Regions from separate parts of the Oceanobacillus timonensis genome, predicted to be linked through region 1. Evidence: riboswitches for the same ligand, from Rfam matches in the RefSeq annotation. Region 1 holds a riboswitch; the other holds the start of a gene.
The links. A riboswitch is a leader RNA that binds a small molecule or an ion and turns the genes downstream of it on or off. The one in region 1 is predicted to bind preQ1.

Region 1 (7,430 bases):
CTATATCATTCTCATATAATTCATTTTTCTTAATCAGGATATCTTTTCCGCCATCTACATAAATAGCCGCCGCACTATACTCGCCGTCGTACGCCGGATTTGTAAACGAGGAGACATGGTGGACCGTATTATTCTGTACCGTCCCATTACGGACATAATCCGCAGCAGGATTATTGGCAACCCCTTCATATCCTATCAAATCAATTCCGATATTATCACTGTACTGAATCGTATTTCCATCTACCGCAAACCCATCAATATCTCCATTTAATACAATGGATTCACTGGTGCCCAGCTTTAGATCCTCCACGATATTATCTATGATATTTATATCCTTCATCGAGTCAGTACCATATACCGCAATTCCATGTCCATTTCCTTCTTTATGCCATGTTTTTATTCCTTGGACAGTATTATTCTTCACGGTAATATGACTGCTGGAACCAGTGATAAAAATCCCCATTACTGTTTCATCCATTATACCTGTTGTTACATTTTTGAAAGTTAATCCTTCTATGTTTATGTCATTTTTTCCTTCCAGAACAACAAGCGCAAGATTACCATCTGCAGCATTCAGATTCTCACCATCCAAAATAACTTCTTCCTCTTCATACGCTTGAAAGGTGATCGGCTTGTGCTCCGTGCCGCTGTGCTGGACAACTAACGGCTCTTTATACGTCCCTTCCCGGATATACACCGTCGTGCCTGCCTCCGCTTCCGCACTGGCTTTAGCAATTGTTTGAAAGGGACGCTCCAATGTACCTTCATTTCGATCGCTTCCATCCACCGCTACGTAAATTGCCTGATCTGTAGAATAAAACGAATAAACAGCAAATAAAACACCAGCAGCGGCACACACTGCAATCATAAATAAACCCATTCTCTTCATGACCTTCTCCTAAAAAACTTATTTCTTTTCTTCGTTCTGATTCTCCTCAGCACTGTCCTTATCCTTCTTCTCTTCTTCACCAGGAAGCGGATCAATTGTATGCTTATATCCATATCCTTTGGACAAAGTAACTAAAGATAAAATAACAACCATTGCAACTACAATGACAGAAACAGCAATTACTGCTATATAAGACCCCATGATATACCTCCATTGTTTCTTCTTATCTTCTATCCTAGTGAACTCTGTATCCCTTTTCAATCTATTTCTATCATATTAACTGCAAAATCATTTATCCACCTTTATTTATCGCAGTTTGACTGGCTATAAGATTCCTACTTCAAGAAATGAAGGAAAATTATGATTTCTAAGTGAGAGATAGATCAGCCAGTAACTGTCGATTCATTCCGGCTTACAGGATGCAGGCCATCAAGGCGCCTGGGACAGGACGTCGCAATGTTTGCACTAGCACACCTTGTGCGTCGAAAACCCCACTGATTGAAGTTTCCCTTTATATCACAGAGGGACTTTGATATGTATTACAAAAGAAGAACCAGCCAGATATCGTACCTGACTGGTTTTCCTCCTTATTAATTAATGTTAACTTTTAGCTTTTCCTGTTTAAGAAGCCTCTGCTAACTCTGTTTGATGTTTTGTTTCATATTTACGCGCCCAGCGGACAAGCAGATACGCAAATGGTGTATCCACCGCTGCCACCGTAAACTTCCATATATATTGCGATACAATCATTCCCAATAACACGGAGGTCGGGACAACTCCCCAAAAAGCGATAATGATAAACAAAATGGTATCAAAGAGCTGACTGGTCATCGTTGATAAATTATTACGCAACCATAACTTTTTTCTTCCATGACGTTGTTTTAAAGTATGAAAAATCGAGACATCCAGATGCTGGCTCACAAAATAGGAAACCAAGCTTGCCAGAATAATCCGGAAGCTCCCGTTGAAAATTTCTTCAAAAGCAGCCTGTGACTGAAAATCCGCAGCTGGTGGAAGCTGAATGGAAATATAGATAAATATCATCGCAAGCACCTGTGTGAGAAATCCGGCCTGAACCGTTCTTCTGGCCGCTTTCTTTCCATAAACCTCCCCAATCACATCCGTCATCAGATAAGTAATCACATAAACAATCGCTGCTGCCGGCAATACAATACTTCCCATTTGAAATAGTTTGACCGACAAAATATTCGACAATAATAACAAGCCGACAAAAATAGCATTAAAATAAATATACATTACCCTGTTCCCTTCTCTCCAAAGGTTCAAGGATCTAACGTTTCCCTCTATCGATTATCTACCTTCTCCGGATACATATCGTGTTGCATCAACCGGTTTTCCGCCATTGTTTCAAATTTCGTACCCGATTTTCCATAGTTACAATATGGGTCAATGGAAATGCCCCCGCGCGGTGTAAACTTTCCTCTTACTTCAATATAACGCGGATCCATCAAATCGATTAAATCATTCATAATAATATTGACACAATCCTCATGGAAATCACCATGGTTTCGGAAACTGAATAAATATAATTTTAACGATTTACTTTCTACCATTTTGATATTCGGAATATAGCTGATATAAATGGTTCCAAAATCAGGCTGATTGGTTTTGGGACAAAGTGTTGTAAATTCCGGACAATTTAATTTAACAAAATAATCCCGGCCAGGATGCTGATTATCAAATGTCTCTAACACTTCCGGGGTGTAATTAAATGCATAGGAAGTCTCCTGATTTCCCAATAATTCCATTTCCTGCAGTTCTTTCTCACTTCTTCCTGCCATGTTGCTCCACCTCCTTTGATGTACATCTGTATTTTTCTTTTCATGCTTTTAAACACAAAAAAGCCATGCCCCTAAGGAACATGACTGGATAATCACAAATTGTCCTTAGTTTTTTAGAGAGGGTTTACGCTAAGAACCTCTACCTGTTAATTGAAACTAACATTACCAATTATAAGAAGGAACCTTTGGGATGTCAATCTTACTTTATATGACAACTGCCCGTGAAACCTCCCTAATCATTGCATAGTATAAGACATATTCCAGGTATCAGCTTCGAAACCCGGAATATATCTATTACCTGTTTTCTTCCCCGTCTTCACCAATAATCCGCACTTCACGCTCTAACTGCACAGCAAACTTTTCTTTGACCGCTGCCTGGACAAATTCAATTAATGAAATATATTCCGATGCTGTTGCATTATTTTTATTAACAATAAAACCGGCATGTTTCGTGGAAACTTCTGCTCCTCCAATTTGCTTCCCTTGAAGATCACTGTCTTGAATCAGTTTTCCGGCAAAAAAACCAGGAGGACGTTTGAACACGCTGCCGCAAGACGGGTATTCAAGCGGTTGTTTGGATTCTCTTTTGTATGTAAGATCATCCATCGCTTCTTTAATTTCTTCCTTGTTACCGGGTTTGAGAGCGAATGTTGCTTCCAGGACAATATATCCATTGTCCGGAATATTACTTGTGCGGTAGCTCAAGCCTAATTGGCCAGCAGGTAATGTAAGCAGGTCACCATCTTTTGTTGCAACCACGGCACTTTCCAAAGCATCTTTAATTTCTCCGCCATACGCCCCTGCGTTCATATACAATGCTCCGCCAACTGAACCTGGAATTCCACAAGCAAATTCCAGTCCGGCAAGTTCTTCTTTTAAAGCGTAACGAGAGGCATCAATAATTCTTGCCCCACTCTGGGAGATGACGTTCTCTCCTTCTCTCCAAATCGACGACAATTGCTGCAAGTTCATCACAATCCCGCGGATGCCTCCATCTTTCACAATCAAATTAGAACCATTTCCCAGCATTGTAAATGGTACATTTTCCTGGTTGGCAAAACGGATAATCGCCTGTACCTCTTCATACGTTGATGGAGTAATATAAAAATCCGCCGTCCCGCCTAATCTGGTATACGTATGTTTCCTAATCGGCTCATTCATCAGGACATTATTTTTATCTGTATGTTGACTTAATTGTTCATAGAGATGATGGTATTTATTCATGCTATCAATCCTTTTATCTGTCAAAAACGATGTAGCTATTTTGACTTTGTTATTCTTACTTGTTCTTTCGACTGTATGAAAACAGCCGCTGCGGCCGTCCATTTTCATATAACGGAAGTCCTTTTAATAAAGTGAAACTTATATTGATAAAACAATCCTATACTATTGTAGTTGAATCTGATTAATCTTGCCACAAAAAGCTATGAATCAATTTATCAATTTGCAAACTTTCATGTAACGCACTGTGTGTGAGATGCGGATCATCAATAATGGTCTCTTTAAAATTTTTCTCGGGTATCATATACCTCAATGTTTTCACACTTTCCGGCACAGCAACAGAATCTCCGGTACTAGCTATACTGTACACATTTACATCTGCCGGAAACATATTTTCCCGCAACATATTTAATGCATGCGAATCCGGCTTCAAGTCCTCCGCCGCCGCATCTTGATGAATTTCAAAATATCCTTGGTTATAAATACCATCAAACGGACTGCCGATTGCAACCAGTTTATTGACTGTCGGATATTCATTTCGTGTATATTCCATTGTATATTTCACTGCTAAGATACCGCCCATTGAATGTCCGATTAAGTTCACTTCTTCCACTCGATAATTATTCTTTAGATGAAGCAGCACTTTGGCGACCCATTCCGTACTATCTTCAAAGCTGGCACGATTATCTTCTAAAACAATCTGCACAAATGTCGGCGCATATCTTCCATTATTTAAGTTATAATCGACGATATCTCCATTTTCTTTCACATAATAGATAAAACCTTTATTTCCCCATTGGTACATATTTTCAAAACGGTCAAGCATATGGGAAAACGATCTTTCCGTCCCTTTATAACCATGTATAAAAACAGTCGGTGCTCCTGTATATTCTCCAGCTTGCGTCTTATCCTTTTGATAAAAGTAAACACTCAAAGCAGCACCGCTGACAACGAGTACACTTAAAATAATAATAACAATCTGCTTTTTCATCTATTTATTTCCCTCTATTTCTTTTGTAAATCTGTGTTTGTATCATAACCAAAAGCACGTAGCTATTATAACATCGTTCCTTTTTCGGAACACCATTTCTTAACCTTTATATATATTTTTTTTTACGATATAGGTATGTTATTTACTCAGAAACAATAAATAAAGGAATATAACAAATACAAAAGAGTTTGAGAATCATGTGTATTTTGTAAAACGAAAAGTGCCAATACAGATTTCTTCATATTATATGTCTTGTTTTATAAACCCTCATCTAATGAAAAAAAGCAAATAGAAACTGCATGTTAAAACAGCTTCCATTTGCTTTAAATCTTAGTGTGCAATTAATTCATGTACAATCTCATCTTCACCTAAATCAGATGGATAGTAAGTCGGCCAATTGTCCATTTCTTCTAATACCTCTTCATTGTCATCACCCATGAACAAGTGGAAATGCCATGATTCACCAGGAGCAATTCCATGGTCACTAAATTGAATATATGCCGGCAGGTTTTCGTCATCTTCTCCCTCTAGTTCGAAAATATAACGAACGCCGCGGTTTCCAGCTTCATATTCAAGAATTTCATAGCTGTCATAAGCATACGTTCCTGTGTGCTCTTCGCCATTTTCGTAAAAAGTGATTTCATCTCCATCAATAACGATACGCTCTACATCTGTTTCGTAGCCAGTAGTATAATAATCTTTATATTCATCCGCTGTCATATCGTCACTTTCTTCTGCTTTATGCTCAAATACTTCATCTAAAGCACCATCTTCTAAATATGGATAGACGGATTGCCAGTCTCCTTCCCAATCACTGAGCGAGCGGGCGGTCTTCTACTTGCTCGTCCTCAAAATACCCTTCAGCGATCTGCTGGCTTTCCTCATCATCTCCATGATGATGGTGATGTCCATGCTCATGGTCATCAATCGTAATTTCAGTAACAGGAGATTTAGCAACCGGCTCGTGCTCATCATCATAAAGAACAGCAAGGACTTCCTGTCCATCTACTTCCGCGTCTCCCATATAAGAGTCTTCATATTGATCTTCTGCTACTGTCCATTCCTCGTCAGAAGAATCACGTATGTACCAATGCCAATGATCCAACCCTTCTTCTTCCGTTACTGCTTCTAATTTAAAAACATCGCCTGTATGGTAATGGTCGGATAACCCTTCGATTTCTATATTTTCTGGTACATCATCAAAAGAAACTTCTTCATCGCCATGATCATGATGATGCTCCTCTTCTTCACTCACTTCTTCTTGATTATCTGTTCCTTCCTCCTGACTGTCTGCTTCTCCATCCCCGGATTGACAGCCGGCTATAAATAGAAAACTGATAAAGCCTAAAATTATTCCTAATTGCCAAAATTTCTTCATATAGATGCTCCCTTCTTAATACGTAATGATTACTTTTCGTAACGATTACGATTTAAATTATACATAGGAGCCCATTATTGGTCAAGAGGTTTTTTCGCTTTTTAAACATTTATACTCCACTTTCGCACCTAAGAAGAAGCATATACCCCTTGCTGTTCAGGATGAATATAATCTCTATTATCATGCTTGCTTTTCGTTCAATCATCTTTCTATTTGTTGAACAGGAAAGGCTGTATAGACTGCGCTCCAGCCAACCACTCCGCTTTCCGACGTAGCGATTGCCTTATACCTTACCTTCTGGTCTTTGTCAATAGCTGTATGGAAGTAGTAATGATCAACAATTACAAAATAACAGACTACCTGTCACTTTTAGACAAAAAAGAAATCTAAAGCCAAGGATTGCCTATCCCAAAGCTTTAGATTTCTTTTTTGCTCCCTTATTTGACAATCAGTACTTTACATGGTGCCTGATGAACAACTTGACTGCTGACACTTCCCAGAATAAATCTGCCTACGCCTCCAAGACCTCTGCTTCCCAAAACAATCAAATCGATATCCTTTTCTTTGGCATAATCAATTAATTGTGCGCCTGGGTTACGGAAGGTATAATCCATCAGAATCTCTGCCTTACTGTCAATTCCTTCTTGTTTCATTTCTTCGCGAACTTTTTCAATAGGCGGACGCGCCTCATCCGCTAAATCATTCATAAAACTTCGAGCCAAAGCAGCATTCATCGTTGGACCGCCATTGGAAATAACAGTTGCCACATGTATGACTGCATCCTCCGCTAATTTTGTCTGATTTTTTGCTTCTTCTACTGCTTTTTTACTAAGGTCGGATCCGTCATAAGCTACTAAAATATTAAAACTCATTCCTATTCCTCCCGATTTTGTATTGTATTCCTACTTTTATCGTAACACATTTATCTTAAAACGTTTACATATTCACAAATATGTTAGAAAAACGTCAATTTATGTATGCCAGGCTTTCCAATTTTCCCATCCTGTGCGTGAAATTGGAAAGCCTTCGACAAAATAAGCCTTTACTTTAACGGGTAATAATGCACTTCTTCTCCGTGCATACTGCATATATAAGAAAATCCGCAATCTGTTAATATCTCTTTAGCGTCCTTAAAGTAAGCAGCAATTT
Region 2 (7,430 bases), 1.0 Mb from region 1:
TTCATAAAAGAATAGCATTGTATATTATGTCAAAAGTTGGAACTAAACCGGGAGCACTTGTTTTGGGAACAATTATTGTCAGCTTTGTACTTGCCTTGTTTGTGCCAAGCGCTACGGCACGTGCGGGTACACTTGTGCCTATCTTATTAGGAATTGTCGCAGCATTTGGATTGGCAAAACAAAGTAAACTGGCCGCATTATTAATGATTACTGCAGTTCAGTCTATCTCCATTTGGAATATTGGAATAAAAACTGCAGCCGCGCAAAATATGGTTGCCTTAGGATTTATGGAATCGGCATTCGGTATTGATGTGACATGGGGAGAATGGTTTCTCTACGCTGCCCCGTGGGCGTTTATTATGTCCATTGTGCTTTATATTGTTATGGTTAATCTGATTAAGCCAAATATGTCAGAAATGCAGGAAGGAATAAGTATTGAAAAGCAACTAAAAGAGCTGGGTAAAATGAGTGGAAAAGAGTGGCGCTTGGTCATTATTGCCGGGTTGCTCTTATTATTCTGGTCAACAGAAGGTATTCTACATCCTTTAGATTCTACTACGGTTACCATTGTTGCTGTTGCTGTCATGCTGACACCAGTTATTGGTATCTTTTCCTGGAAAGAAGTACAGACCAAAGTACCTTGGGGCACATTGATTGTATTTGCAACGGGAATTTCATTAGGGATTGTCCTGTTAGCGACCGAAGGAGCTACCTGGCTTTCTTCCAATTCATTTGAAATACTCGGTGTATCTACCCTGCCACTGGTCGCAATGATTGCAGTACTTGCTCTATTTAATATTTTGATTCACTTAGGCTTTGCAAGCGCTACCAGTTTGGCCTCTGCTTTTATTCCGATTGTCATTGCTTTAGTCGGATCCATGGAACCAACAGCATTTAATGGCCCAGGGCTTGTCTTGATTATGCAATTTGTAATCAGTTTCGGTTTCTTATTGCCGGTCAGCGCTCCACAAAATATGCTGGCATATGGAACAGGAACATTTACTTTAAAACAATTTATCAAATCTGGTGTCCCGCTTACGGTGATTGGATACTTGCTTATTATCCTGTTTAGTGCCACGTATTGGCAGTGGGTTGGATTGTTATAATTAGCTTAAAAGCGATATAAAAGAACGTGAAGTCACTCTTTTATATCGCTTTTCATCCCCTTTTACTCCTTATTTTTCTTTACAACAGCATATTGCCAAAAAGAAATTCCCAAAAGGAAAACTTCTAAGAAAATAAAGGTAAATGTACTGGACAAAACATGCATTATTCCAGTAAACATGCCGCCTACTGCCATACCGGAATAACGGATAAAATTAAACAGGCCTAATGCAGTCCCTAAAGAGACTTGATATTTTTAGATACCAATTTGAAAAACGTAATCAGTGTTTCTAATTCATTGTCATCAAAATGATTGAAAATATCTAAATAACGTGATTCTGCTTTTTCATGTAGTTCCTCATGAATGGCAGCAAGCATATCACCGGAATCCGTTAACATATAATACACTTCTTTTTTGTTTCCATCCTGTTGTATTTTTTCAAGCATCCGATTTTCTAATAATTTCTTTACCGCTTTTGTAACAGCTGGTTTAGATATATTTAATTGCTCTGCCAAGGTCGTGTTATTTGCTTGTCCTTTTTCTTTTATAACAGCAACAACATGCAGCTGTGTTAGTGTCCAATCAGAAACAACAGCTTCTTCATTGAATTTTATTGCTTTACGATTTCTATCCGCTGCTTCCCTCTCCTTAATCAACTGCTGTAATGCTTCAATTGCTTCTTTTTTCTTATCCATATATGTCACCTAACCTTTCTGTTTTTGGTTAACCAGTTAACAATTATGATTATACATCTCTGTTATCTATTCGTCAATTATTGTTTACCAGTTAACAAAAATCGTGACGTTATCTCTCTGCTCTCTTCTCTATCCATTAAAATCAGAAAAAAGCACCTTTTTGTCAGCACTTTTTATTTATTTTCAAGACAGACTATATTTAAAACTAGCGTCCTTTTTCACAGCAATAATGGTTTCTGACATTTAATCGTTTATTGACCTATTACCTAAAAAAATATCACACAAAACATCTCAAGTATTCTCAATCCAAAAATGCACCATCACTATGCTATAATGGCTTATGTAATTTAGAAGAGAAAGGGATTTTTAGTTTGATTGTTTTATTAACGATGCTCGTGATTGGCTTGTTACTTGGTTTTGTCGGGGCAGGCGGTTCCGGTTTTATTATTGCCATGTTGAGTGAAGTTTTTGATGTTCCAATACACACAGCGCTTGGAACATCTCTGGCAGCGATGGTTTTCACCTCATTATCCGGCACCATCAGTCACTTGCGGGAAAGAAATACGATGGTAAAAATTGGGCTGGCAACTGGGCTGTTTGGTGCAGTTGGCGCTTTTTTAGGTTCCAGGCTGGCCAGTTTTATCCCGGAAAGTGAATTAAAATTCTTTACGGCAGGGATGCTTATTCTATCCGCCATACTATTGTGGATTCGTGTAACAGCAGGATTTGGCAGGTTTGCTACACAAGATTTCGCAGAGAAAAACCGTTCCTCAAGAAGCAGGTTTTGGATGACAGCTGCAGGAATCGGTATCGTGACTGGCTTACTATCAGGGGCTTTCGGAATTGGCTCGACGCCGTTTATCCAAATCGGATTCCTTGTTTTCTTCGGTTTATCGCTTCAGCTTTCCGCGGGTACGACGATGCTTGTTATTATACCGATTGCACTGGTTGGCGGTATCGGTTATTATTCCGTCGGTTTTCTCGATTTAACATTATTTATCGAAGTCGTTATCGGAACGATTATCGGTTCTTATATTGGTGCTAAATTTACCACCAGGTTAAACCCGATAATCTTAAAAATTGCGATGGTTGCAGTGCCGCTGATTGGCGGAATTATTTTGTTGATTTAGATTTCTATCCATTCAGAGAAATGCCAGAAAATGAAATAAACTATTACCCTATCAAAAAGACGATAATTCTTACAGTCTTTTTAATAGGATAATAGCTTTTTCTCTCTTATTATACCCCTCGCTTATTTCCCCAAACTAATGCATGTACTTGCGGCAGAACGCGAACCCGATTCAGCACAGTGGATGCCACGACTTGATCAATCAACCATTCATACTTATTCAATAAATGCCTGGATAATTGCTGTGGCTCTATTTCCTCTAAATCATCATTCCCTACCTGCAGGAAAAAAGCAAGCTTCGGATAACGCTGATGTACTTTTTCAGCATAGCGAAGATCTTCTTGATCAAAAATCACTATCTTTAAGCTGGTATGTACCAATCGCTCATTAACTTCCAATTGATGAATAATATCATCTAACTTCTCCCAGTTTGTTTTCATCTTAGAACTTGGGGGCTTGGGAGATATGGTCAGATCATCAATTTTAACAAACCAATCCTGATAACGGCTTCCTTGGGTTTCCAGAGCCACCTCAATATGATGCTCCTGAAGCACATCAATCAAATCGTCCATAGCGGATAACAAAGCTGGATTCCCGCCTGAAATCGTCACATGGTCAAAGTGATTCCCTCCTATTTCTTGCAGCCGCTGCCAAATTTCCGTACTCGTCATTGGAACGACATCTTCTTTCGCACTCCCATCCCAAGTGAAGGCAGAATCGCACCAGGCGCACCGGTAATCACATCCGGCGGTCCGAACGAACATCGTTTTTCTTCCTACCACCATGCCTTCTCCTTGAATCGTGGGACCGAATATTTCTAAAACAGGTATTTTACGCATGGTACATCCACTCCCGTCTTGCTTCTGCATAGCTTGTCGGTGTTTCAAATAACCGCACAAATTCCACCTGGCATTGGTTGGGAAGTTCTTGGACAGCTGCTTCCATTTGTTCGAACATCCAGACAACCATATTTTCTGCTGTTGTATTCATTTTCGGTAAAGTTTCATTGACATAACGGTGATCCAGGAATATTTCCAACTTGTCTTTCCAAATCTCTTTGATATCCCCAAAATCAATCACCATCCCTATATTATCCACAAAACCGCTGATACCGAATACGACTCGATACGTGTGGCCATGAAGATTCTTACATTTCCCCTCATAACAATGAAGATGGTGTGCAGCATCAAACGTAAATTCCTTACTTACCATCACCCGTTTCTGATGATAAGCCAGCTGTTCCCTATGAATATCCTCGTCCAGTTTTTGCAACGCTTCAACAATACGAAATCCATACATTACGGATGCACTTCCTGTCTTCTTGCCAGATATTGATCTAAGCCACGCTGGCGCAATTGACATGCCGGACATTCGCCGCATCCTGCACCTCTCACGCCATTATAGCAGGTTAATGTCCGCTCTCTGACATAATCAAAGGCTTGCAGATCGTCCGCCATCTCCCATGTTTCTGCTTTATCCAGCCACATTAACGGTGTATGGATGACAAAGTCTTCATCCATAGAAAGATTCAAGGTGACATTTAATGATTTGGTAAAGATATCGCGGCAATCCGGATATCCGCTAAAATCGGTTTCACATACACCGGTGACGATGTGTTTCGCGTCGATTTGATTCGCTAGGATGGTTGCAAAAGATAAAAATAGCAAATTTCTGCCCGGTACAAATGTATTGGGAATACCACCATCTTCTGCGTTCTCTACTTCGATATCATCTCTTGTTAACGCATTGGGAGCTAATTGATTCAGTAAAGACATATCTAAAATATGGTGCTTCAATCCTTGATCTGCAGCAATTTCCTTTGCCACCTCAATCTCTAAACTGTGGCGCTGACTGTAGTCAAAGGTAACTAACTCTACATGTTCAAATTTTTCCAATGCCCAAAACAAACAAGTGGTGCTATCCTGGCCGCCGCTAAAAACAACGACTGCCCGCTTATTATTTTTTTCCATAAAAAAATCCCCTTTCCAATTTGAAAAAGAGAATTCTATACACCCAGAAATATAAAAAACCATATCTAAGGTTTCATTAGTATGGCTATCCTTAGTTTTTTATAGAGGGTGTACCTAGAACCTCTCCTACGTATGAAGTAGACTTTATTCATTTTTCATTCAAATGGCAGTATAACATATTTTTTATACGTATGCTTCTATTTTCTGTTTTTCATGTTTCTCCAGCGAGATTGGATTAGAATCTATATGCTTTGCTTTTTATTCTAATATAGTAAGTGCTCCCTTACCGGATACAGGAAATATTTATTATTCCCTCCTGCCAATAAGAGAGCACATCACATACGATAACTATTCTTTTTTCTTGCGAATCCCCATCGGTTTATTCGCTCCCGCAGGCCAGTCTGCTTCCGCTAATTGCGGTAATTGTTTCACTTCTGCTTCAACCAATTCCGGAAATGGCGCCGGGCGTCCAGATGATACATCCATGCCCATCACCATCTGTTCACTGGTTGCCACTGTGTCATTTTCTTTATTCTTCATTTCAAACCAGAGATGCATCCGTTTTGCATCCCGATTCAGCACGGTGACACAGGTATGCAGTTCTTCGTTTTCATGAGCTTCTTTGACATATTTAATATGTGCCTCCAGGGTGAAAATGGTGTAAGCATATGCTTTTCTTCCATCTTCATCCAGACCAATGTCATCGATTAAAGCGTCCAGGCTGTAACTGAAAATCAAAGCATAGGACGCATCATTCAAGTGGCCGTTATAATCGACCCATTCAGGGAGCACACGACCTTTCCATATTTGCTTACTTTCTGTCATAAGGAAGCAACCTTTCTGCTGGCCAGAAACCTTCTTCCTCTAACAGCGCCATTAATTTAATTAAGAAACGGTCACGGCGATGTTCCAGATCTTCAATTGGGACATCCCCACTTTGTTCTGCGGTTCCTGAAATGACTTTTTCACTTAATTCCTCCGTCAACTCGGGAGCGACAAGGCGTGTCCAAGGAAGTTTCAATGCAGGTCCGAATTGTTCCAGCATGTGCCTCATACCATCCTTGCCGCCAGCTAAATGAAGTGTCAAAAATGGTCCCATCAAGGCCCAGCGAAGACCAGGTCCATAAACAATGGCTTTATCTACTTCTTCCGTAGTCGCTACGCCATCATTCACGATATGAAGTCCTTCACGCCAGATTGCTTCCATCAGTCTGTCACCAATATGGCCGTCAATTTCCCCTTTCATCACAAGCGGCTTCATATGCATGTCTTCATACATTTTTTCTGCTTTTTCCATGTAACTTTTTTCCGTCTGTTTGCCACCTGCAATTTCTACAAGCGGGATTAAGTAAACTGGATTAAATGGATGCGCGACAACAACCCGTTCCGGATGATGCACGCAATCCGCCTGCAGTACAGAAGGCATGTATCCCGAGGTACTGGATGCAATAATTGCGGTTGGTTTTGTTGCTGCATCCACTTGAGCCAGCACTTTTTTCTTCAATGCTTCCTGCTCCGGAACATTTTCCTGTACCAGATCTGCTTCTTTTACCGCTTCTTCTAAGGTGTCATAAAAGGTAAGGTTTTCCTTTGCTGCTTCATTGCTTATTCCGTATTCTTCTAATGTTACCCAAATATCATCTATCATTTTTTCTGTTTTTTCTTTTGCGCCGGGAGCCGGGTCAAAAGCATGGACTTGATGTCCGCCTGCTAAAAAGCGGGCAATCCAGCCATTACCGATAACACCGGTACCTAAAACGGCCATTGTTTTTTGTGCCATAGTTCACCTCTTAGGAATTAAATTTTCTTAAACTTAACAGTTCTCTTGCTTCAGCTGCTGTCATTGGTTCCAGCTTTACACTGTTTAAAATGTTAACAGCTTGGTCTACCAGCTGCGCATTGGTGCCGAGTACACCTTTTTCCAAGTATAGATTATCTTCTAATCCAACACGGACATTTCCGCCAAGTAAAGCAGCCTGCGCTACGATCGGCAGCTGCATACGGCCGATACCGAAAGCGGACCAGTGGGACCCTTCGACAACGCGTCTTTTCATATATTCGATCGTTTCTGCATCTGCATCTGCGCCCCATGGAATACCAAGACAAAACTGATACATCGGCGATCCTTCCACCAATCCTTCTGAAATCAATTGATTGGCAAGGCGGATATGCCCTGTATCAAATACTTCCATTTCCGGTTTTACGCCGCTTTCTTTAATCATCTTGGCATGCTCACGTAACCAATCTTCCGGTCCTAAGTAAACCTGATTGCCAAAGTTCAAGCTGCCACAGTCCAGTGTAGTGAGTTCCGGAAGCAGTTTTCCGACTGGTTCATGCCGCTCTTTTGGTGTTTGAATATCTGTACCAGGTCCGCCCTGTGTCGGATTTTCGAGATCAGGAACAAAGTCGCCGCCGCCACCGGCCGTAATGTTAATAATCACGTCTGTGTCGGATTCGCGGATTCGTTCTACCGTCTCTTTAAAAAGGTCCACATCGTGACTGAGTTTTCCCGTCTTCGGGTCACGAACGTG

Region 2: linked by a shared signal. The riboswitch ahead of queC (7-cyano-7-deazaguanine synthase QueC) and the one ahead of queF (preQ(1) synthase) in region 1 are both predicted to bind preQ1.

The regions. Positions count from the first base shown of each region.
Region 1 is NZ_LT800497.1:3,561,804-3,569,233, forward strand. Features, by position in the region: gene B7E05_RS17470 (right-handed parallel beta-helix repeat-containing protein) at 1-889, opposite strand, end outside; gene ytzI (YtzI protein) at 908-1,090, opposite strand; gene B7E05_RS17480 (queuosine precursor transporter) at 1,511-2,146, opposite strand; gene queF (preQ(1) synthase) at 2,194-2,691, opposite strand; PreQ1 riboswitch class I at 2,791-2,837, opposite strand; gene murB (UDP-N-acetylmuramate dehydrogenase) at 2,986-3,915, opposite strand; gene B7E05_RS17495 (alpha/beta fold hydrolase) at 4,097-4,903, opposite strand; partial or broken gene B7E05_RS22470 (ZinT/AdcA family metal-binding protein) at 5,234-5,671, opposite strand; gene B7E05_RS22475 (metal-binding protein ZinT) at 5,715-6,281, opposite strand; gene B7E05_RS17505 (universal stress protein) at 6,719-7,153, opposite strand; gene B7E05_RS17510 (histidinol-phosphatase HisJ family protein) at 7,324-7,430, opposite strand, start outside.
Region 2 is NZ_LT800497.1:2,528,452-2,535,881, forward strand. Features, by position in the region: gene B7E05_RS12325 (DASS family sodium-coupled anion symporter) at 1-1,106, shown strand, start outside; gene B7E05_RS12330 (MarR family transcriptional regulator) at 1,342-1,800, opposite strand; gene B7E05_RS12335 (sulfite exporter TauE/SafE family protein) at 2,172-2,930, shown strand; gene queE (7-carboxy-7-deazaguanine synthase QueE) at 3,040-3,768, opposite strand; gene queD (6-carboxytetrahydropterin synthase QueD) at 3,761-4,228, opposite strand; gene queC (7-cyano-7-deazaguanine synthase QueC) at 4,228-4,899, opposite strand; PreQ1 riboswitch class I at 4,985-5,029, opposite strand; gene B7E05_RS12355 (thioesterase family protein) at 5,248-5,724, opposite strand; gene B7E05_RS12360 (3-hydroxyacyl-CoA dehydrogenase NAD-binding domain-containing protein) at 5,711-6,679, opposite strand; gene B7E05_RS12365 (beta-keto acid cleavage family enzyme) at 6,690-7,430, opposite strand, start outside.